One region of the Bradyrhizobium sp. B097 genome, then DNA from elsewhere that is predicted to be linked to it. Evidence: riboswitches for the same ligand, from Rfam matches in the RefSeq annotation. Region 1 holds a riboswitch; each other region holds the start of a gene.
The links. Region 1 has a riboswitch for cobalamin ahead of AAFG07_RS02770 (TonB-dependent receptor). Riboswitches for the same ligand answer to the same signal wherever they lie in the genome.
Positions count from the first base shown of each region.

Region 2: another riboswitch for cobalamin. It lies ahead of AAFG07_RS04495 (TonB-dependent receptor); the one in region 1 lies ahead of AAFG07_RS02770 (TonB-dependent receptor).
Region 3: another riboswitch for cobalamin. It lies ahead of AAFG07_RS27130 (DUF1636 domain-containing protein); the one in region 1 lies ahead of AAFG07_RS02770 (TonB-dependent receptor).
Region 4: another riboswitch for cobalamin. It lies ahead of metE (5-methyltetrahydropteroyltriglutamate--homocysteine S-methyltransferase); the one in region 1 lies ahead of AAFG07_RS02770 (TonB-dependent receptor).

Region 1 is NZ_CP152412.1:600,055-605,290, forward strand. Features, by position in the region: gene AAFG07_RS02760 (hypothetical protein) at 1-336, shown strand, start outside; gene AAFG07_RS02765 (hypothetical protein) at 505-678, opposite strand; gene AAFG07_RS02770 (TonB-dependent receptor) at 841-3,057, opposite strand; cobalamin riboswitch at 3,238-3,436, opposite strand; gene AAFG07_RS02775 (iron ABC transporter permease) at 3,549-4,592, shown strand; gene AAFG07_RS02780 (ABC transporter ATP-binding protein) at 4,589-5,236, shown strand, end outside.
Region 2 is NZ_CP152412.1:972,138-977,373, forward strand. Features, by position in the region: gene AAFG07_RS04480 (hypothetical protein) at 1-39, shown strand, start outside; gene AAFG07_RS04485 (amidohydrolase family protein) at 345-1,835, shown strand; gene AAFG07_RS04490 (GTP-binding protein) at 1,837-2,760, shown strand; cobalamin riboswitch at 3,190-3,385, shown strand; gene AAFG07_RS04495 (TonB-dependent receptor) at 3,491-5,236, shown strand, end outside.
Region 3 is NZ_CP152412.1:5,794,329-5,799,564, forward strand. Features, by position in the region: gene cobN (cobaltochelatase subunit CobN) at 1-143, opposite strand, end outside; gene cobW (cobalamin biosynthesis protein CobW) at 143-1,177, opposite strand; gene AAFG07_RS27130 (DUF1636 domain-containing protein) at 1,174-1,548, opposite strand; cobalamin riboswitch at 1,641-1,857, opposite strand; gene cobO (cob(I)yrinic acid a,c-diamide adenosyltransferase) at 1,894-2,547, shown strand; gene AAFG07_RS27140 (cobyric acid synthase) at 2,559-4,007, shown strand; gene cobD (threonine-phosphate decarboxylase CobD) at 4,012-4,977, opposite strand; gene cbiB (adenosylcobinamide-phosphate synthase CbiB) at 4,988-5,236, opposite strand, start outside.
Region 4 is NZ_CP152412.1:6,824,589-6,829,824, reverse strand. Features, by position in the region: gene AAFG07_RS31470 (nodulate formation efficiency C protein) at 1-253, opposite strand, end outside; cobalamin riboswitch at 1,697-1,900, shown strand; gene metE (5-methyltetrahydropteroyltriglutamate--homocysteine S-methyltransferase) at 2,001-4,346, shown strand; gene hemN (oxygen-independent coproporphyrinogen III oxidase) at 5,105-5,236, opposite strand, start outside.

The DNA.
Region 1 (5,236 bases):
GGCGAGACGCCGGCGCCGCTGGCCGATGGTCGTGCCGGCGTGCGCACACATCTGGCGATGCAGGCGTTGCTCGGTAGCGCATCGCGCGACGGCACCCGGCGTGACCTGATCAGGGAATGCGGCCGCATCGCCGCGGGCGAAGGTCTCTATCGGAGAAGCAGCGAGGAGTTGACGCCGGTGCGGCTCGATTGGCTCAGCGCCGTGCCGCTGGCGATGACGACAGCACTGCTGCTGGCATCGCCGCCGATCGCCTCATCGCTGGCGCGCGGCGGCTTCGGTGCGCATCTGCTCGATCGCGCAAGTATCAAGAAGATCGAGGGTGAGGATTTCTGCTAGCCCCATCCCCACGTCGTCCCGGGCAAGCGAAGCGCGACCCGGGACCCATAACCACCGAAGGTGATTGTTGTGCATCGCTGGGGCTACAGCTTGTCTCAACAACCCAACCCTGTGGTTATGGGTCCCGGCTTTCGCCGGGACGACGTGGGGATGGATATCGCTGATCCCTCACAACGGCTCGTCATCATTGCCGTAGCGATCGACCTTCGGCGTGGCGATGTCGCCGTCCTCGTAATAATCGTCGTCCTGTGGCGCCGCGGGCGGCGGAGGCTTTTTCGACTTGTCGTCGGTCTTGTCGTCGATCTTGCCGCCGCCCTTGCTCTTCTTTCCGGCCTTGGCCATGCGTTTCCCCTGCGCGGGTCAAATCAGCTGCCGGAATTCTACCCCAGTTCGCCGGGGTTTGTAACGTAAGGAGATGGGCGCGGCCGGGTCACACCCGCCGCGCCGGTTTTGCTGGAGCATGATCTTTTCGGAAAGCCGGTCCCCACTTTTCCGGATCATGCTCTAAAACGTCGCGCCCGCCCTGACCATGTAGGTGCGGCCGGGCAGCGGATAGGCCGAGAAGCGGCCGGCCGTGAACGAGCTCGCGATGGCGTAGTCGTAGTACAGCGCGTTGAACAGATTGTTCACGCTGAGCGACCAGAAGAAGCGGTCAACCTGCCCGCTGAGCTTGAGATCGGCAGTGGCGTTGGCGGGAATCCGGCTCTGGGTGTTGGCCTGGTCGTTGTCCATGATGCGCGAGCTCCAGGCCCGCACCGTGGCATCGAACACCAGATAGTTCTGCCAGATATTCCAGGTCACGCCGAGATTGCCGGTGTAGCGCGACACCAGCGGCACGTCGTTGCCGGCCCACATGCCTTCGCGGAACACGGCGCGGGTGATCGCCATGCCGCCGCGCAGGGTGACGGTGTCACTGACCTTCAGCGAGGCGCTGGTCTCGGAGCCGTAGCGGCGGGTGGGGTCGAGGTTGACGTTGTAGAATAGCACCGGGTTGAAATGGATCTCGTTCTCGAGATCCATCAGATAGACGCTGGTCTGCACCTGAAACAGGTTGGTCTTGACGCGCAAGCCGCCCTCGACGTCCTGCGACGTCTGGGTCTTGAGCTGGAAGTTCTGCGGGACCGGGGCGAAGGTCAGCGGGTCGAATGACGGACCCGATGCGACGCGTTCGTCGACATCGGGCGTGCGGAATGCGCGCGCGGCACGGCCGAACACCGAGAAGCTGTCGGTGAAGCGATGCTCGGCGCCGACATGCAGCGCGTATTGGGTCTCGTTGCTGTCGAGCGGCGCCGCCTGCGCGTCGAAGGCAAACGGCGCATTCGGATCGTAGCGATCGCGTGCCGAGACGCTGGTGTTCTGGACGCGCGCGCCGTACGAGAAATCGGTGGTCGGCAGCAGGCCGATCGTGTGCTGCCAGTACCCGGCCACGGTCTGCTGCTCGATGTTGTAGATGTGGGTGGGATCGACGCCCTGATAGGCGCCGCGCGCCTCACGGAACGTCGAATCGTAATAGTCGATACCGGTCAGGATCGTGGACGGCATTCCCAGCACGACGTTCTTGACGCTGAGGCGCGGCGTGATCGACCAGGTCTGCAGCGCGGCGTCATTGTAGGTCGAGGCGAAACTGATGGTCGGCACGGTGCCGAAGAAGCCGCTTTGCGTCTCGCGCTGGCGCCAGCCGCCGTCGACGATGAGGTCGACGCCGTTCATCAGCGTCTTGGTGAATCCGGTGGTGACACTGGCGGTCTGCTGGTTGGCGTAGTCGAAGGGCGTGGTGGCGCCGCGGCGATCGGTGAGCAACTCGTTGACGCCGATCGACGGATCGACCAGCCGTCCGCCGGGCAGGCCGAGCTTCTGGTCGCTGCCGGTGACGGTGAGGAAGGCGGTCAAATCTGGTGTCGTGTAATTGACGTTGCCGACGGCGTTGCGCTGGTCGAGCGCATTGTTGACGCGGTAGCCGTCGGACTTGATGCCGTTGCCGTAGAACGAGGTGGACCACGGGCCGGAGTTGAGTGCCGCGGACACCGCGGCCATGCGGGTGTTGAACGAGCCGAAGCCGCCTTCGGCCCGGATCGTGGCCGGCGGACCGCCGGCGCCGGTCTTGGTGATGATGTTGACCACGCCGCCCACTGCGTTGTCGCCATAGAGCACCGCACCGCTGTTGCCGCGCGTGATCTCGATGCGTTCGATCGAATCGAGCGGGATCGTGGTGAGATCGAAGCCGGCCTTGTCGACGTCGTTGAGGCGGCGGCCATTGAGCAGGAACAGGGTGTTGTCCGAGGCGAACGCGCCGAAGCCGCGCAGGTCGACCGCAGTCTTGGCGCCGTTCGGGCCACCATAGAGTGATTGCAGTTGGACTCCCGGCACCTGCGCGAGAATCTCGGGCAGCGACTGCACCGGCGAATGCGCGATGTCGTCGGCGGTGATCACGGTCGAGGAAGAGCCGACAATGCCGGCGAACTGGCGGCCGCCGCTACCGGTGCCGCCCGTTCCGGTGGCCGGTCCGGTCCCTGTCGTGCTTGATCCTGCTCCACTGCCCACATTGTTGCCTTGCGCGGTGCCCGGCGCCGGGCGGCGCGGCGCCAGCGCTTCGTCAGCGGCCGGCTTGGCGCGCGTAAAATTCTGGTCGCCCGGCTGGGTGATTTCGATGGCCGGCAGCTGATTCGGAGAGGGCACCTGCTGCGCCCGTGCGGTTGAGATGATGATGGTCGGCGCGATCATCGTCGACGCGAGCAGAAGCGCACGGCGGCGCCGGGAGGAAGAGTTGGAGAACATCTAAGTGAGACCTCGGTAACGTCAGTGGCACGTCACCGCGAACCAGTCTCACCATCGTGCTCGCAGGCTCAGCTGCTTGCAGCCTCAGGTGAAGCTCATGCCTGTACTCCCCGACCGGCATCTTCGCGTGTGACCACGGCTGACGGCAGGTCTCCTGGCTCGCGGGTCGTTACCCTTCGTCGCCTTCCCAGGACCGAGATTCCCAGTGGCATCTGACGAAGGATTCACCGCATACAGTTGCGGGGGCAGCCGCGGCATTGGGGAAGTTTCCCCGCACCGCATTCCCTTTTCATCTCATAAAAGAACCGTCATGTTCATCTAGGGTTCGGCCCGGCAGCAATGTCAACCCGGCGGACGTCGGGCAGTGGCCGCGCGGCTACGGTTTTTGGCGGGTGTCGCTTGCCTGCCACGGCGATCGCTGTAAGAGCATGGATCCAATGAGCGTGCAGGATTTTGCCTTGGCGGCCGAGGTCGCGGCGCGGCGCCGGTGGAGCGCCACCGCGGCGCTGCTCGCGCTCGTGGTCCTGCTGCTGGTGCTCTCGCTCGGCATCGGGCCGGTGCGGCTGTCGCCGCTCGCGGTGATTGAGGCGCTGTTCGGCGGCGGCAGCGATGTGGCGCAGGTGATCGTGCGCGAGATCCGGTTGCCGCGCACTATTCTGGCATTCGCGATCGGCGGTATTCTCGGGCTATCGGGCGCCGCGCTGCAGGGACTGCTGCGCAATCCGCTGGCCTCGCCGTCGCTGTTCGGCGCGCCGCAATCGGCGGCATTCGGTGCGGTGCTGGTGATCGCGCTGGGCCTCGCCGATGTGCGCTCCTACGCGCTGCCGGTGGTGGCGATCATCGCCGCGTTCGGCTCGGTGTTCGCGCTGCTTGCGATCGCCGGCCGCAATGCCGGGCTCTTGATCCTGATCCTCGCGGGACTCGCGATCTCGAGCTTTGCCGGGGCTGCGACCGCGCTGGTGATGAACCTCTCGAGCAATCCGTTCGTGGTGCTCGAGATCGCATTCTGGCTGCTCGGCTCGCTGGAGGACCGCAGCTTCCAGCACGTGGCGCTGGCGTTGCCCTTCATCATCGCGGGCGCCGCCGTCCTGCTCAGCCAGGCGAGCGCGTTCCGCGCGCTGACGCTTGGCGAGGAGGCGGCGCAGAGCCTTGGCGTCGATGTCGGACGGCTAAGGTTGCTCGTGATCGCGGGGGCTGCGCTCGGCGTCGGCGGTGCGGTCGCGGTGTCAGGCACGATCGGCTTCATCGGTCTCGTCGCTCCGCATCTGATGCGCCCCCTGATCGGTCACGATCCGGCGCGGCTGCTGGTGCCGAGCGCGCTCACCGGTTCGGCGCTGCTGCTCGCCGCCGATATCGCGGTGCGCATCATCCCCTCGACCTCGGATATCAAGGTCGGCGTGCTGACCTCAATCATCGGCGTGCCGTTCTTCCTCTATCTGATCATGCGCGAACGCCGCGCGCTCGGCGGAGGCGTGGCATGACGCTGCTCTCCGCCACCGCGCTCAACGCTTCGCTCGGCAGCCGCAAGGTGCTGCGCGACGTTTCGCTGTCGCTGGAAGCGGGCCATCTGGTTGCGCTGGTCGGTCCGAACGGCGCCGGCAAGACCACGCTGCTGCGCGCGCTCGCCGGGCTGATTCCATCCGACGGCGAGATCAGGATCGGCGGCGACGCGCTGGCGTCGCTTGCGCTGCGCGAGCGCGCGAAGCGTTTCGCCTATTTGCCGCAGGGGCACATGGTGCACTGGCCGCTGCCGGCGCGCGATATCGTGGCGCTCGGCCGCTATCCGCATGGCGCGACCGATCCTGCGCGGCTGTCGCCAAGGGATATCGAGGCGGTGCTGCGGGCGATGCAGGCGGTCGATGTCACCGAATTCAGCGATCGCCGCGTCACCGAGCTGTCCGGCGGCGAGCGCAGCCGCGTTGCACTGGCCCGGGTGCTGGCGGTGGAGGCGCCGGTGATCCTCGCCGACGAGCCGACCGCCTCGCTCGATCCGCGCCACCAGATCGACGTGATGCAGAAGCTGCGCAACGTCGCCGACACCGGCGTGCTGGTCATCCTGGTGACGCACGATCTCGGGCTCGCCGCGCGTTTTGCCGATCACGTGCTGGTGCTGTCGGACGGGCGG
Region 2 (5,236 bases), 370 kb from region 1:
TGGAGGGGGCTCTCCCCACGACGCGCAAGTGCGACGTAACGAAGCTCACTGCCAGACCCGTCATCCCCGCGCAAAGGCTTCGCCTTTGTTGCTGGAAGTGCGAGCGGAGCGAGCTTCGAACGATGCACGGCCCCGCTGGTGGCCGTCGATCCTTCGAGGGCCGCTGAAGGAGCGGCCACCTCAGGATGACGGGGAGAAAGGAAATCAGCGGAGACGACGTTGATCCTACGCGGCGATAGATGCGATGCATTTTTGTCTCTTGGCCCCGCATCGGACCGGTCGTAAGCCTTTGATGAAAGCGGCCGGCCGGGACCGCGGTTTTGGACAATGCGGGGAGTGGCGAGATGGGTGGTTTGGTGATCAGCGGCGGCCGGGTGGTGGATCCGGCCAGCGGGATGGACGCGATCGGCGACGTCGCGGTGGTCGACGGCCGGATCGCCGCGGTCGGCACCGGCCTCGGCGGCGCCGAGCGGCAGATCGATGCCACCGGACTTGTGGTGGCGCCCGGCTTCATCGACCTGCACGCGCATGGCCAGACCATTCCGGCCGATCGCATGCAGGCGTTCGACGGGGTCACGACATCGCTCGACCTCGAGGCCGGCGTGTTGCCGGTGGCATCCTGGTACAAGCGTCAGGCCGAGAAGGGGCGGGTGCTGAACTACGGCGCGGCGGCCAACTGGGCCTTCGCGCGGATCGGTGCGATGACCGGCTCGAATGCGGAAAGCTCGCTGGAATCATTCGGCGCCGCGATGCGCGATCGCCGCTGGATCGAGAACGTGGCGACCGAGGGCGAGGTCGGCGGCATTCTCGCGCGCCTTGCCAACGGACTGAATGAGGGCGGCATCGGCATCGGCATTCTCAACGCCTATGCGCCGGGCGCCGGCGTGCAGGAACTGACTGCGGTGTGCCAGCTCGCCGCCGATCATGCGGTGCCGACCTTCACCCACGTCGCCTACATGTCCCGCATCGATCCAGAGAGCGCGGCCGAGGCCTATATCCGCCTGATCGGCTATGCCGGCGCCACCGGCGCGCACATGCACATCTGCCATTTCAACTCGTCGAGCAAGACGGACATCGAACGCTGCGTTGCGCTGATTGCGAAAGCGCAGGCGCAGGGCCTGCCGATCACGGTCGAGGCCTATCCCTACGGCACCGGCTCGACCGTGCTGGCGGCGACCTTCTTCAGCGATCCCAAATTCGAGGAGCGCAACGGCCTCGGCTACGATTCGGTGCAGCGCGTGACCGACGGTCATCGCTTCGGCAGCCGCGAGGAGCTGCTGGCGGCGCAGGCCGCAGAGCCCTCGACGCTGGTGCTGTGGCATGTGCTCGATATCGAGAACAACGCGCATCATCGCGATCTGCTCGACATGGCGGTGCTGTATCCGGGCGGTGCGATCGCGTCCGACGCGATGCCGTGGACGCTGTCGGACGGCCGCCCCTACACCGGCGACGCCTGGCCGCTGCCTGATGATGCCACCTCGCATCCGCGTTCGGCCGGCTGCTTCACTCGCTTCATCCGCGAATGGGTGCGCGAGCGCAGGAAGGTGTCGCTGCTCGAGGGCATCCGCAAATGCGCGCTGATCCCGGCGGAAATCCTGTCCGCGAGCACGCCGGCGATGCGCGCCAAGGGCAGGTTGCAGGTCGACGCCGACGCCGATGTCGTGGTGTTCGACTTCGAGACGCTCAGCGATCGCGCGACCTTCTCCGCGATGAACCGCCCGGCGGAAGGCGTGCGGCATCTCGTGGTCAGCGGCCAGCCGCTGATCAATGATGGCGTGCTCGACGTCGCGGCACGGCCGGGCCGGCCGGTGCGCCGGCCGGTCACTGGGGGCTGAGGTGGCGGTCCCGATCCTGCTGGTCGCGGGTTTTCTCGGGGCGGGCAAGACCACGGTCGTGAACCATCTGCTGGCGCATGCGCAAGGCCGGCGCATCGCCGCCGTGGTCAATGATTTCGGCGCGATCAATATCGACGCGGAGCTGATCGCCGGCGCCAGCGATGGCGTGGTCAGCCTGAGCAATGGCTGCATCTGTTGCACGCTGGAGGGCGATCTGCTGCGCACGCTCGCTGGCCTGCTGCGGCGTGATCCGCGTCCCGAATTCATCGTGATCGAGACCAGCGGGATCGCCGATCCCGCCGACATCGTGCGCAACCTGATGGATCCGGTGATCTGGAAGGAGGCGCCGCTGGAGACCGTTCTGTGCGTGGTCGACGCGACGCAGCCTGCGGCGATGCTGAACGATGCGCTGCTGCGCTCGCAGCTGCGGGCGGCAGATGTGGTGGCGCTGAGCAAGGTCGATCTGGCCGATGCAGCCGCGTGCGCCGCGATCCGCGATGCGGTGCGGGCAGTGCGTCCGGCGGCCGTGGTGGTCGATGCGCTGCATGGCGAGGTGCCGGCCGCGCTGCTGTTTCCCGCGGACCTCGATCAGTTGCCGGCGCCGCGCGAGACCGCGCCGCGACGACCGGTATCCGATCGGTTCGAGACCCTGAGCTGGACGTCGGAGCGGAAGGTAGCGCTGCCGCGCTTGCAGCAGGCGATCGGCAGACTGGCGCCGAAGCTGGCGCGGGCGAAGGGATTGTTCGAGACGGTGGAGCAGCCCGGCCGGCTGACGGTGTTTCAACTCGCCGGCGGCCGCGCGACATTGGCCGCCGGCGGCGTGCCGACACCCGGCGTGCCACGCACGCGAATCGTGTTCATCGCCGAGATGGGCGCGCTGTCGCGAGCCGAGATCGATGAGGTGATGCAGGGATGCGTCGAGTGATCCGTCATCCAGAGAGAATGTGAATGCATTTAGCGTCGTCCTGGCGAAAGCCAGGACCCATTACCCCAACCGCTTGTTGTTGTGCGACGCTGAGGCCGCTATCGCACTCCCAATCGAATTCGGTGGTTATGGGTCCTGGCTTTCGCCAGGACGACTGCGTGGGGAGGCCGCTCGCTACAATTCTCACACCGTCACCCTGAGGAGCGCGAAGCGCGTCTCGAAGGGTCGACGGCCCGGCTGGTGGCCGATGCATCCTTCGAGGCTCGCTCCGCTCGCACCTCCAGCGACAAAGGCGAAGCCTTTGCGCAGGGATGACGGGGATAAGAAGTACCCGCGTCGGCCCTCGCTGTCCCCGTGTCATCGCCGCAGCATCATCCCGCAAAGCATGTGTGCGACAATCGCATCGAATTGACAGTCCATCCCGCACCACCTATCGTTTTTGCCGACGGTTCCCTTCGGGGATCAAAAGGGAATGCGGTGCGAGGGTAACCCCAATGCCGCAGCTGTCCCCGCAACTGTAAACGGCGAGCCTTTCGTCAATTTGCCACTGGGCCATCGGTCCGGGAAGGCGTCGACAGGCGATGACCCGTGAGCCAGGAGACCTGCCGTCAGTCGTGGTCACACGCGAGCACATCGGGCGGGGGCGTCCTGGTGGGATGGGAGCACTGCCTCTGGGGCAATGCGCCAGTCCGCGTTCGCGGTGACGTGCCACGTTACCGCGAGTCCTTTCATGTCTCCGTCCTCTCCCGCCGCGCGCCGTTGGCGCCTCGGTCTCGTTTGCTCCCTGTCATCGCTGCTGTTGCCGGCTGAAGGTTCGGCACAAACATCCCCACCCACAACGCTCGATCCGATCGAGGTCGCGCCCTCGACATCAGCAAAGCCCAAGCCTGCGGCGCGAAGCCGCAACTCGGCGACGTCGTCGCGGCCGCGCGCCAGACCTGCGACGGCCGCGGCAACCGCTGGCGCGCCGCGCGCCGCGGCGTCGGGCGCATCGGGAACGGCATCGCCGACGCTCAATGCCACCACACAGGGAGGCACCGGCAGTCGCCTCAATCTGACGCCGCTGCAGACGCCGGCCAGCGTCGAGATCATCACGGCGCAGACCATCGCCGAACGCGGCCAGCATAATGTGCTTGATGCCGTCACCCAGAACGCGGCCGGATTCACCGCAACGCCGGCGCCTGGCAATGGCGGACTGTCGTTCAGCACCCGCGGCTTTGCCGGCAGCAACTCGGTGATGACGCTGTATGACGGCACGCGCTTCTATATCGGCTCCGGCACCCTGACGTTCCCCTACGACACCTGGTCGACCCAGCGCGTTGAAGTGCTGCGCGGCCCGGCCTCGGTGCTGTATGGCGAAGGCGCGATCGGCGGCGTCATCAACGTCGTTCCGAAAAAGCCGCAGGGCACGCCCTACAACGAGGCCGAGGTCTCGCTCGACAGCAACATGGCGCGACGGCTCTCGGTCGACAGCACCGGTCCGATCAATCCCAATGTGTCCTACCGCATCAACGCCACCGGCAACATGTCGGACGGCTGGGTCGATCGCGACAGGACCTCGAATGCGGTGGTCTCCGCCGCCGTGCGGGTGCAGGCATCGGACAATCTCGCCTTCACGCTGTCCGAGGATTACGGCGACCGCAGCCCGTCGCGCTATTTCGGCACGCCGCTGATCAACGGCTCGATCCAGGACGCGCTGCGCTTCAAGAACTACAACGCATTGGACAGCGCGATCCGCTATCAGGACAGCTGGACCCAGTTCAAGACCGAGTGGGACGTCGCCGACGGCATCAAGATCAACAACACGCTGTATTACCTGACCAGCGAGCGGCACTGGCGCGATATCGAAAACTACACCTGGAACCCGAAGACCCAGCTGATCGACCGCTCCAGCTACATCGAGATCTTCCACGACCAGAAGCAGCTCGGCAACCGGATGGATACGACCTTCAGCGGTCACGTCTTCGGCCTCGCGAACCAGTTTGTCGCCGGGTTCGACGTCAACCGAATCGACTTCACCCACACCAACAATTCGCCCTATGGCGGCGCGTCGTCGGTCAACCCTTACGTGTTCGATCCCGGATCGTTCTTCGCGACGACCACGGCGACGACGCCGGGCTTCAACGCGATCGTCAATCAGTACGCGCTGTTCGCCGAAGATCGGCTGTCGCTGACCGATCAATTGTCGCTCGTCACCGGCGTCAGGTACGATCGTCCCGAGGTCGATCGCACCGACTACAAGACGCCGGCGAACAGTTTTGAAACCACGCTGTCGGGCACCAGCTGGCGAACCGGGTTGGTGTACGAACCGATCAAGAACCTCGCGTTCTATGGTCAGTACGCGGTCGGCGTCGATCCGGTCAGCAACCTGATCTCGCTGTCGACCTCGCAGAAAACCTTCCAGCTCGCGACCGGCAAGCAGACCGAGATCGGGGTCAAGCAGTCGTTCTGGGGCGGCCGCGGTGAGTGGACGCTG
Region 3 (5,236 bases), 4.1 Mb from region 1:
CGGCCCCGCCGCCAGCCGGCCGCGAAGGCAGCGAGATCGCTGTCGGAAAACGACAACACCACGAGATCGGCCGGATCCTGGCCGAGGTCCCTTGGTGTCGCGGTCTCCTCAAGGCCGCGGCTCTCGCGGAAGATGACGTGCATCAGACACCTAGTCGCGCCCTGATCGCGGCTTCGTCGATGTCGCCGTGTTCGCCGATCACGACGAGCTTTGACTGCCGCGCCCGCGCGCCCCAGGGCATGTCGAACTGATGCCGCACCCGCTCGCCGACCGATTGCACCAGCAACCGCATCGGCTTGCCTTCGACCGCGATGTAGCCCTTGGCGCGCAGCACGTTCTGCTCGCGTGCCAGCCCCTTGATCGACGCGATCAGCGCATCGACATCCGCGATCTCCGGAAGATCGATCACCACGGAATTGAAGTCGTTGTGCTCGTGTTCGTCCTCACCGTCATGATGGGACGGCCGCGACGCGAGGTCGTCCTCTGCCGCAGCTTCGAGGCCCAGGATCACGCGGGCATCGATCGCACCGTCGACGATGGGCAACATCGGCACCTCGCGCGGCATCTCGGCCGCAATTACCGCCTTAGCCGCTTTGATCCCCTCGGCTCCGGCGAGATCGGCCTTGGTCAGCAATACGATGTCGGCACAGGCGATCTGGTCCTCGAACACTTCGGACAGCGGCGTCTCGTGGTCGAGGTTGTCGTCTGCGGCGCGCTGCGCATCAACCGCGGCCGGGTCAGGCGCAAAGCGGCCGGCGGCAACGGCCTCGGCATCGGCCAGCGCGATCACGCCGTCGACCGTGATCCGCGAACGGATCTCCGGCCAGTCGAACGCTTTCAGCAGCGGCTTCGGCAAGGCAAGGCCGGATGTCTCGATCACGATGTGATCGGGCCGCACAGGGCGTGCGAGCAATTGCTCCATCGCCGGGATGAAGTCGTCGGCGACGGTGCAGCAGATGCAGCCGTTGGCGAGCTCGACGATGTTCTCGGTCGGGCAATTGGCGTCGGCACACGACTTCAGGATCTCGCCGTCGACGCCTTCGCTGCCGAACTCGTTCACCAGCACGGCGAGCTTCTTGCCGTTGGCATTGCGGATCAGATGCTGGATCAGCGTCGTCTTGCCGGACCCGAGAAAGCCGGTCACGACGGTGACCGGAACCTTGGCGAGCGTGGTCATTCTGCGGCCTCCGGCACGACGGCGAGGGGTGGAATGCGGGCAAGCGATTGCTTGCGAAAGATTTCGGGACGGCTGCGCCACGGCACGATGCCGTCAGGCGCCGCCGCATAGGCAGAGGCGCCGGCGATCACATCCTTGGCATGATCAGCGGACAGGCGGCCGTAGACATAGGACCACCGCCCCGGCGCGCTGAGCGCAACCGAGCAGCCCTGGCTGCAAGCCGACAGGCATTCGACCGGAACCAGATTGACGTCATCGGGCACGCCGACCTCAACAAGCGCGGCATGCAGGCGCGCACCGGGCGCGACCTCACCTTCGGCCAGCGTCTGGCCGGCGCGACAGGTGATACAGACATGAAGTGTAACGCTCATCGCCCTTCCTGGATTGACTGCGGGAAGCGATGAGGCACACGAACCTGACGTGAACAGGTTCGTTCCCCGTCGCGGAACACCCCGTCCGCCGGTCTCAAACACACTGCGTCGGCAGGTCTCCCGGCTTGCGGAGTAGGATTTCTCCCTTGATGCCCACCTTCCCGACTCCATCAGGAAATCAGTGGCTTGGGCATCTCTCCGGTCACGGTCGCGGGGGCGGCTGCGCTTCGGGCAAACCTTGCGGTCTGAGCCCTATCGCATTCCCTCTTCGCCTGTCGTAGGACAGGAACCAACGCGGGGTCACCATTCGTCCTGGCCTCGCACTTGTCAAGCCGAAGGAACGTGATGATTTCTGATGGAAACGACGCTGAAGATCGCGCCGTCGGCACCGACCCTTCGCTGGATGCGCGGCATGCCGCCAAAATGGCGAAAAAGAAGGTCGCCCGCGACAAGATCATGGCGACCAAAAGCGGTGAAAAGGGCCTGATCATCGTTCATACCGGCGCCGGCAAAGGAAAATCCTCCTCCGCCTTCGGCATGATCGTGCGCTGCGTGGCGCATGGCTTTCCCTGCGCCGTGGTGCAATTCATCAAAGGCGCCTGGGATACCGGCGAGCGCCGCCTGCTGACCGGGCATTTCGGCGATCTCTGTCAATTCCACGCGATGGGCGAAGGTTTTACCTGGGAGACGCAGGATCGCGCCCGCGACGTCGCGGCAGCGCAAGCCGGTTGGGAAAAGGCCAAGCAGCTGATCGCGGATCCGAGCTTGCGGATGGTCGTGCTCGACGAGATCAACATCGCGCTGCGCTACGATTATCTGGCGATCGCCGATGTCGTCGACTTCCTGACCAATTCGAAGCCGCCGATGACGCATGTCGTGCTCACCGGGCGCAATGCCAAGGACGAATTGATCGAGATCGCCGATCTCGTCACCGAGATGACGCTGGTGAAGCACCCCTTCCGCTCCGGCATCAAGGCGCAGCCGGGCGTCGAGTTCTGACGGTCAGCACCATGGCGCGCGCGTTGATGATCCAGGGGGCCGGCTCGGACGTGGGCAAGTCGCTCATCGTCGCCGGCCTCGCGCGTGCCGCGCGACGACGCGGCCTGCGCGTGCTGCCGTTCAAGCCCCAGAACATGTCGAACAATGCCGCCGTGACCGTCGACGGCGGCGAGATCGGCCGCGCGCAGGCCTTGCAGGCGCTCGCCGCCGGCGTCGAGCCGCACACCGACATGAACCCGGTGCTGCTGAAGCCGGAAACCGATGTTGGTGCCCAGATCATCGTGCACGGCAAGCGGATCGCGACCGCCCGCGCGCGCGAATATGCCGCCATGAAGCCGTCGCTGATGGGCGCGGTGATGGCGAGCTTTGGGCGCCTGAAGCAGCGCGGCGACCTGGTGCTGGTCGAAGGCGCCGGCAGCCCCGCCGAGGTCAATCTGCGCAAGTCCGACATCGCCAATATGGGCTTTGCGCGCAGGGCCGACGTGCCCGTGGTCTTGGTCGGCGACATCGACCGCGGCGGCGTGATCGCGCAGCTCGTCGGCATCCAGGCGGTGATCGACCCCGATGATGCCGCGATGATCCAGGGCTTTGTCATCAACAAATTCCGCGGCGATCCGACGTTGTTCGACGACGGCTACCGCCTGATCGAAGCCCGAACCGGGTGGCGCGGCTTCGGTGTGCTGCCCTGGTTCGCTCGCGCCGGTGAGCTACCTGCCGAAGACGCGCTCGGGCTTGGCGACGCGCGCAAGCCCGGCCAGTGCAAGATCGCGTTTCTGGCGCTGTCGCGGATCGCCAATTTCGACGATCTCGATCCGCTGAAGCTCGAACCCGGCGTCGATCTCGTGATGGTGCGGCCGGGCGAAGCCATTCCGGGCGACGCGAAGCTCGTCATCCTGCCCGGCTCGAAATCCACCCGCGGCGATCTCGCCTTCCTGCGCGCGCAAGGCTGGGACATCGACCTGCTGGCGCATCATCGCCGCGGCGGCCACATCCTCGGGCTGTGCGGCGGATACCAGATGCTTGGGCAAAGCGTCGCCGATCCTGAGGGGATCGAGGGGCTCGCCGGCGAAACGCGCGGCCTCGGGCTACTCGATGTCACCACAACCATGACCGAACAGAAGACGCTGACCCGCGTCAGCGCGATGCATGCTGCGACCCGTCAACCGATCAGCGCCTACGAGATCCACATCGGGCGCACCGATGGCCCGGATCGCGCGCGGCCTTTTTCAATGCTTGACGGCTCGCCGGAAGGCGCCATGTCGCGTGACGGGCGCGTTCACGGCAGCTATCTGCACGGCCTGTTCACCTCGGACGAATTTCGCAAGGCGTTTCTTGCACAGCTCGATATCCCTGCGGCGGATCAGCCGTACGGCGCCAGGGTCGAGAGCGCGCTCGACGCGCTTGCCGAGCACATCGAGACCCATCTTGATGTGGAAGGCCTGCTCGCGCTGGCGCGCTAAACCATCAGCGCGACAACGCGGCGGCAAGACGGGACCATTCGGCCTCGCTGCCCGGCAGACCGAGACGCAACCATCCGGGCTTTTGCTGGAAGACGCGCGACCAGATCAGCGCTCGAGCAAGCCTCTCCTGCGCGGCGAGCGCATCGCCAACGTCGTAGAGACGAAACAGCGGCGTGCCGCCGAGCAGCGTCCAGCCCTGCGATCGCGCCGCCGCATCGAGCCTGACACAGTCATCCGCCAGCCGTGCGATCGTCGCCGTTGTCCAGTCGTGATCGAGCAAGGCGCGCCGCCCGATTGCGATCGCGGCCCCCGAAACCGGCCATGGTCCCGCCATCGCCGCAAGCGCGGCGATATCCAGCTCGCTGCCGATAGCGAAGCCGAGCCGCAAGCCCGCAAGTCCGTAAAACTTGCCGAATGAGCGCAGGATCAGGAGCCCGGATTGTCCGGCCTCTCCTGCAAGCGACAGGTCGGGTACAGCGTCCACAAAACTCTCGTCAATCACGAGCCGGCCAACGTGCGGCAGCAGCGCGAGCAGTTCGTCCCGATCATGGCACCTGCCATCCGGATTGTTCGGATTGACGACGATGGCAGTGTCCGCTCCCGCAAGCGCTGCGAGATCGGACACCTCATCGACGTCCCAACCGGCGGCCGACAACATCCCGGCGTACTCGTTGTAGGTCGGCGCAAGGATCCGTGCCCGCCCGCGCGGCGCCAGATGCGGCAGCAACTGAATGGCGGCCTGCGCACCGCTCATCGCCACGATCGGCGCGTCGGTGCGGTAGGCCTGCCGCGCGGCGTGATGGAGGGATTCAATCTCGGATCGCGACGGCAGCGCGTTCCATTGCCGCAGCTCGACATCGACGTCAGGATAAGGCACCCGATTGATCCCCGTCGACAGATCGATCCAGTCTTCCGTAGCGCCGCCGAAGCGCTGCTGGGCGACATCGAGATTTCCGCCGTGCTCACGCATGCGCCGCTCCTCACGCCAGCGCCAGGGCGACGAACGCCGCGACCAACAGCATCATGGCGTAACGATAGAGCTTCAACCCGGCGAGGACATCAGCGGCAGCCGGATCGCGCGCGCCCTCGTTCAGCCAGGGCTCATCCGCGATGCTGCCGTGATAGATGCGAGGCCCGCTGAGCCGCACATCGAGCGCGCCGGCCATCGCGGCTTCCGGCCAGCCGGCATTCGGCGAGCGATGGCGGTGCGCATCGCGCAACATGCACGA
Region 4 (5,236 bases), 3.0 Mb from region 1:
CTTCAGCGACTCCCCACGTTTGAGGGACGAACTGCGCCACTTTCGAGACCTTGGAGATAATGTGTTCTATAGTGTCACCGTCCTGTGCTCGCCACATTGACTTGACTCGTTCAACAGGGCCGTTGTCGTTGGCGATAACATTGTTGCTCGTCGCAGCCAGCCCGGCCAGGAAGATCAGTGATCGACCGAGACAGAACCAAAGCACACGTCTTCCAGCCATTTTCTTCATAACCGCCGGCCATCTGGTTTTCATCCACACGTCAATTCCAAAGCGGACCAACCTTCAACGTGCTATGCGCGATCGCAAGAAGTTAGCGGCGACGTGACGCGGACGCCCGCCGGTGTCCCGCGCGAACAGGCGCTGTCCCCTCCATGCCACGCGCCGCTAACTTCGATGGCCAGCCAAAGCCTCAATTTGCGATGCTGGACCTGCCCAGGAGGAGAAGCCTGGGCAGGCCGAGGGCCTGCATTCTTCGTGCCAGGTAATAGGTGGCAGTTCGCACGATATTTGTGTCGTCTTTGTTGGCCTTCCGACTTGCGCGCGTATTGATGTTTCCATTCAGCCTATCCGCCGCGACTTCCCCGATTTATCTCTGTCACGCACTGGATCTTCGACCGCGCAGGCGAACGCTTTCCCGCCAGGTTCCTGGCGGCAGCTGGGAGACGGTTTGCGGCCATTGAACCGTTTGGATCGGTGTCGTCGCCGCAACGTCGGCGTTCGATCGCTGCCATGCCTTTGAGCACCTGCAGCCAAGGCGCCCACTGCGGCGGCTTGGCGCTCCTTCGCGACCATGCGACGCTTCTGGAGTTTCGAGGAGGGGCCAGTTGTGCTTGGTGCTCTACTGTCCAAAACGACGCGAGGTCGCTCAACGACGCGAAGTCGATTTCCAGTGCCGAGCATTTGGAATAGACGCCGAGGAAGCGCACCCCTCGAGCAGGCGAATGAGACGGTGGCGTTCGCGCGGCGCAGGCGCGATGGCACGTTATCGGCCCGTCGTTCATCGACGGGTCGTCGCTATTCATGATTGGAGGAGTGCGCTTCCACGCCGTGTCGATATTCGTAAGGCGGGTAGGGGCGTCGAGCCGTGTTAGCTTCGGCTTGAGTTGCTCAATAGTTTCGAGAGTATCTGTCTAACGGGTTGACTCATAAACGGCCTTACCATCCACCCGAACAGGCCAACCGCAAAGACGCCAACAGAAAAGACGCCGAGGGCACTCCAAACAGCCATTTTCATTGCGGGCCTCTCTGCTCTCGTTGAGGCGGTTCGATATGCTTGCTTAGGCAGTATCGCCGAAAAAGACCTGCGTGACGCCTACCAGAATTGGCTGGCATCGTAAGACAATACGCTCGCTGAGTATGCTGTTGGAGTTCCGCATATGTCTTGCACTTGCCAACACCGATCCTTGATCGTTGGTGGAGAAGGCGGACGCAGGGTAGCGCTCTTGATCAACCGTAGCTAACTCACATGAAGACCGTCTGCTCGACGCAATGGCCCTCATCGCGCAGGCCGCCTTTGTCTCTTGCACAGATATGACGCGCGGCTTCACGGCAACGCACCATCCGTGACATGGTCATTGTGACTTCCATGATTGCAGAGCGGCTTCTACATCGAGATCAATAATGGAGGTGGACCATCATTCGCATAAGAGAGGCCATGGCATTAATTTAAGAGGTTGACGGACGAGTTCTCTTGCCGATAATCCCAGTCGTCGAGGTTCTCCGGGTCCCACTTGATCCGGAGCTAAGAGGGAAGCCGGTGCCAATGCCGGCGCTGCCCCCGCAACTGTGAGCGGAGAGCCGCTGTCCAACAGAGTCACTGAAGCCTGCGCGGCTTCGGGAAGGCCGGACAGCGGCGATGACCCGCGAGCCAGGAGACCTGCCCCGGCAATATGTTCGTCCACGGGCGGGGTGTCCCGGTGGTGCGCCAAGCAGCCGTCGCTCGCGCGACTTCGCTGCCTGCGTCCGCCATGGCCTTTGTCCCCAATATGGGGTTAACGCTATGTCTCTTTTCTCGCTTCCGGTTGCCACGCTCGGAACGCCACGCATCGGTCCAAGGCGCGAGCTCAAACTCGCGCTCGAAAGCTACTGGGCCGGAAGAATCAGCGAACAGCAGTTGCTCGAGGACGCAGCCGGCCTGCGTGCTGCGAACTGGGCTCGCCAGACATCCCTCGGTGTCACTGTCATTCCGTCGAACGATTTCTCGCTGTACGACCAGGTGCTCGACACCAGTGTCATGGTTGGAGCCATCCCGGAAATCTACGCGCCGAAAACCGAATCCGTTTCGCTCATGACGTACTTCGCCATGGCACGCGGTTCACAACGCGACGGGCAGGATGCGAGTTGCGGTCACGGACCGCGCGCCTATGGCGCGCCCGCGCAGGAGATGACCAAGTGGTTCGACACCAACTACCACTACATGGTCCCGGAATTTAACCGTGGACAGACTTTCAGGCTGTCCTGTCGCAAGCCTATCGAGGAGTATGAGGAAGCCAAGGCACTTGGCTTTCAGACCCGCCCAGTCCTGATCGGGCCGGTCACATTCTTAAAGCTCGGCAAGAGCGCGGATCCTGCCTTCCAGCCACTGTCACTGCTGGATGACCTGATACCGGTCTATATCGAGGTTCTGCAGGAATTGGCTAAACGCGGGGCAAACTGGGTTCAGTTCGACGAACCCTGCCTCGTCCTCGATCTGGATGAGAGCTCGCGACAATCCTTGCTCCATGCCTATGACCGGCTCGCAAAGGAGGGGCCGGCCATCAAGATCATGGTAGCCAGCTATTTCGGCAACCTCTGCGACAATCTGGACACCGCCTTGCGCCTGCCTGTTGCCGGGCTGCACGTCGATCTGGTTCGCGCGCCACAGTTGTTGGACGAGATCATTGCTGGCGGCCGGAGAGATCTCGTCATGTCGCTTGGCGTCATAGACGGCCGCAATGTGTGGCGGTCGAACTTGTCGGCGCTCCGCCAGCGGCTGGATCCTGCAATTGCGAAGCTTGGCAAGGATCGCGTCCAGATCGCTCCATCCTGCTCGCTGCTTCATGTGCCGGTCGATGTTGAACTCGAGACGGAGCTCGCTTCCGACGTTAAGAGCTGGCTTGCTTTCTCGGTTCAGAAGATGCGCGAGCTCGCGACCTTGGCGCGAGCACTCGCAGGCGACCAGAATGTTGCGAAAGCTCTTGCGGAATCCGAGCGTGCCGCGTCCATCCGCCGGACTTCGCCGAAGATCCGCGATGCCAATGTCGCTGTCCGGCTCAGAGCGATCAACCAGACCATGCGCAGGCGCGCCAGCCCATTTGCCAGTCGTGCCGAGATCCAGCGCAAGCGCTTTGGACTACCGGCTTTTCCTACCACGACGATCGGATCGTTTCCCCAGACCACTGCCGTCCGCAATGCCCGAGCGGCGCATGCGCGAGGCTTGATGAGCGACGAGCAATACGACAAGTTTCTCAAGGAAGAGACGGCGCGCGCCGTACGCTGGCAGGAGGACATCGGTCTGGACGTGCTCGTGCATGGCGAGTTCGAGCGCAATGACATGGTGCAGTACTTCGGCGAGCAACTCGCCGGCTTCGCATTTACCAAGAACGGTTGGGTGCAATCGTACGGCTCGCGCTGTGTCCGGCCGCCGATCCTGTTTGGCGATGTCTCACGGCCGCAGCCGATTACCGTAGACTGGTGGCGCTACGCGCAATCGCTAACCAAGAAACCGATGAAGGCGATGTTGACCGGACCGGTAACGATCTTGAACTGGTCGTTTGTTCGCGATGATATTCCCCGAAGCGAGGTCTGTCGTCAAATTGCGCTCGCGATCCGAGACGAAGTCGGCGATCTCGAGAATGCTGGTGCGACCATGATCCAGATCGACGAAGCTGCCCTGCGCGAAGGATTGCCATCGCGTCGATCGGAGTGGACGGCTTATCTCGAGTGGGCCGGCGATTGCTTTCGCATCTGCTCATCGGGCGTCGCCGATCAAACCCAGATCCATACCCATATGTGCTACTCGGAATTCAACGACATCATCGATGCGATCGCAGCAATGGACGCGGATGTCATCTCGATTGAGACGTCGCGCTCGAAAATGGAACTGCTTGACGCGTTCAGGAGCTACAAATATCCAAATCAAATCGGGCCGGGCGTGTACGACATCCATTCTCCACGCGTTCCCGAGACGGACGAGATGAAGGAGCTCATGGCGTTGGCTCGGAAGCGGCTGAAGGATTCGCAGCTCTGGATCAATCCTGATTGTGGCCTGAAGACGCGCAAATGGGAGGAGGTTCGCCCGGCGCTGGTCAACATGGTCGCTGCCGCCCGTGAACTGCGCGCTGCATCCGATCCAGCAGGCCGTTGATCCAGCCGGTCTCTCGTCGAGAACGTTGATCCGCCTCTGGGCCATTTGAGCTCTCGATCATCTCGAGGGAGTCTTGATGAGCACAAAAAAGCCCGGCCGCTTTTAGCGGCCGGGCGGAAGTCTAGTCTGGGAGGAGCGACGCTGCTACGCATCGCGCCGAACGTCCATCGGCGGAGGGAGGACAGCCGACGGCTCGATCACGGCGAGGACATTCGCCGAAAATCGGAACCCAGTTAAAGCACAAGCTCAACGTAGCTCAATGATGCCGTGGTATGCGGCCGATATCGCCCGGGATTAGAAATCTACACCAAGGTTTGTCGCTGAGAAGCGCAACGCGTTTTCCGGGTCGAGCAAATTTGGGGCGGCAATGCCGGGAGGTTGCGGCATGGACGGGCGCTAAGCGCACCTCGGTGCGCGTTCCGATATGCTCGATCAGCGAGACTATACGAACATTGCCGACTGCAAGGATCTTATAGTCGTGATCAATGCAATGAGCGCCTTGCTATTGATTGAGGCCTGCTTCAGGCCGTCATTTGTTCACCGGTTCCATCCGATAGTCAAGTCTCGGTTCCAACCTCCGTTCGAAATCCTTGTGCGGCTAGATGGAGAGGGCGTAACGACGACGCCTGAAGGCAAACTCGCAGCGGGATGCCGATCAACATGCTCTTCAGTCGTGCGATTGGTGCCAACCCGAAGCATAAGCCGGTTCGGTGATGTCAATTTCGGATTCCGAAACGGTTCGGTTCGGCTTGGTCGGTTTAGACCGTCCGACTGTGTGTGGCCCGGGACCGAGGAAGGTGAGCGTCGAACGCCGATGCGACGCTTCGGACCAGGAACTCTGCGCCATCGGCTACGGAAAGTCGGCCATCGTCAATGACCACGACGCCATC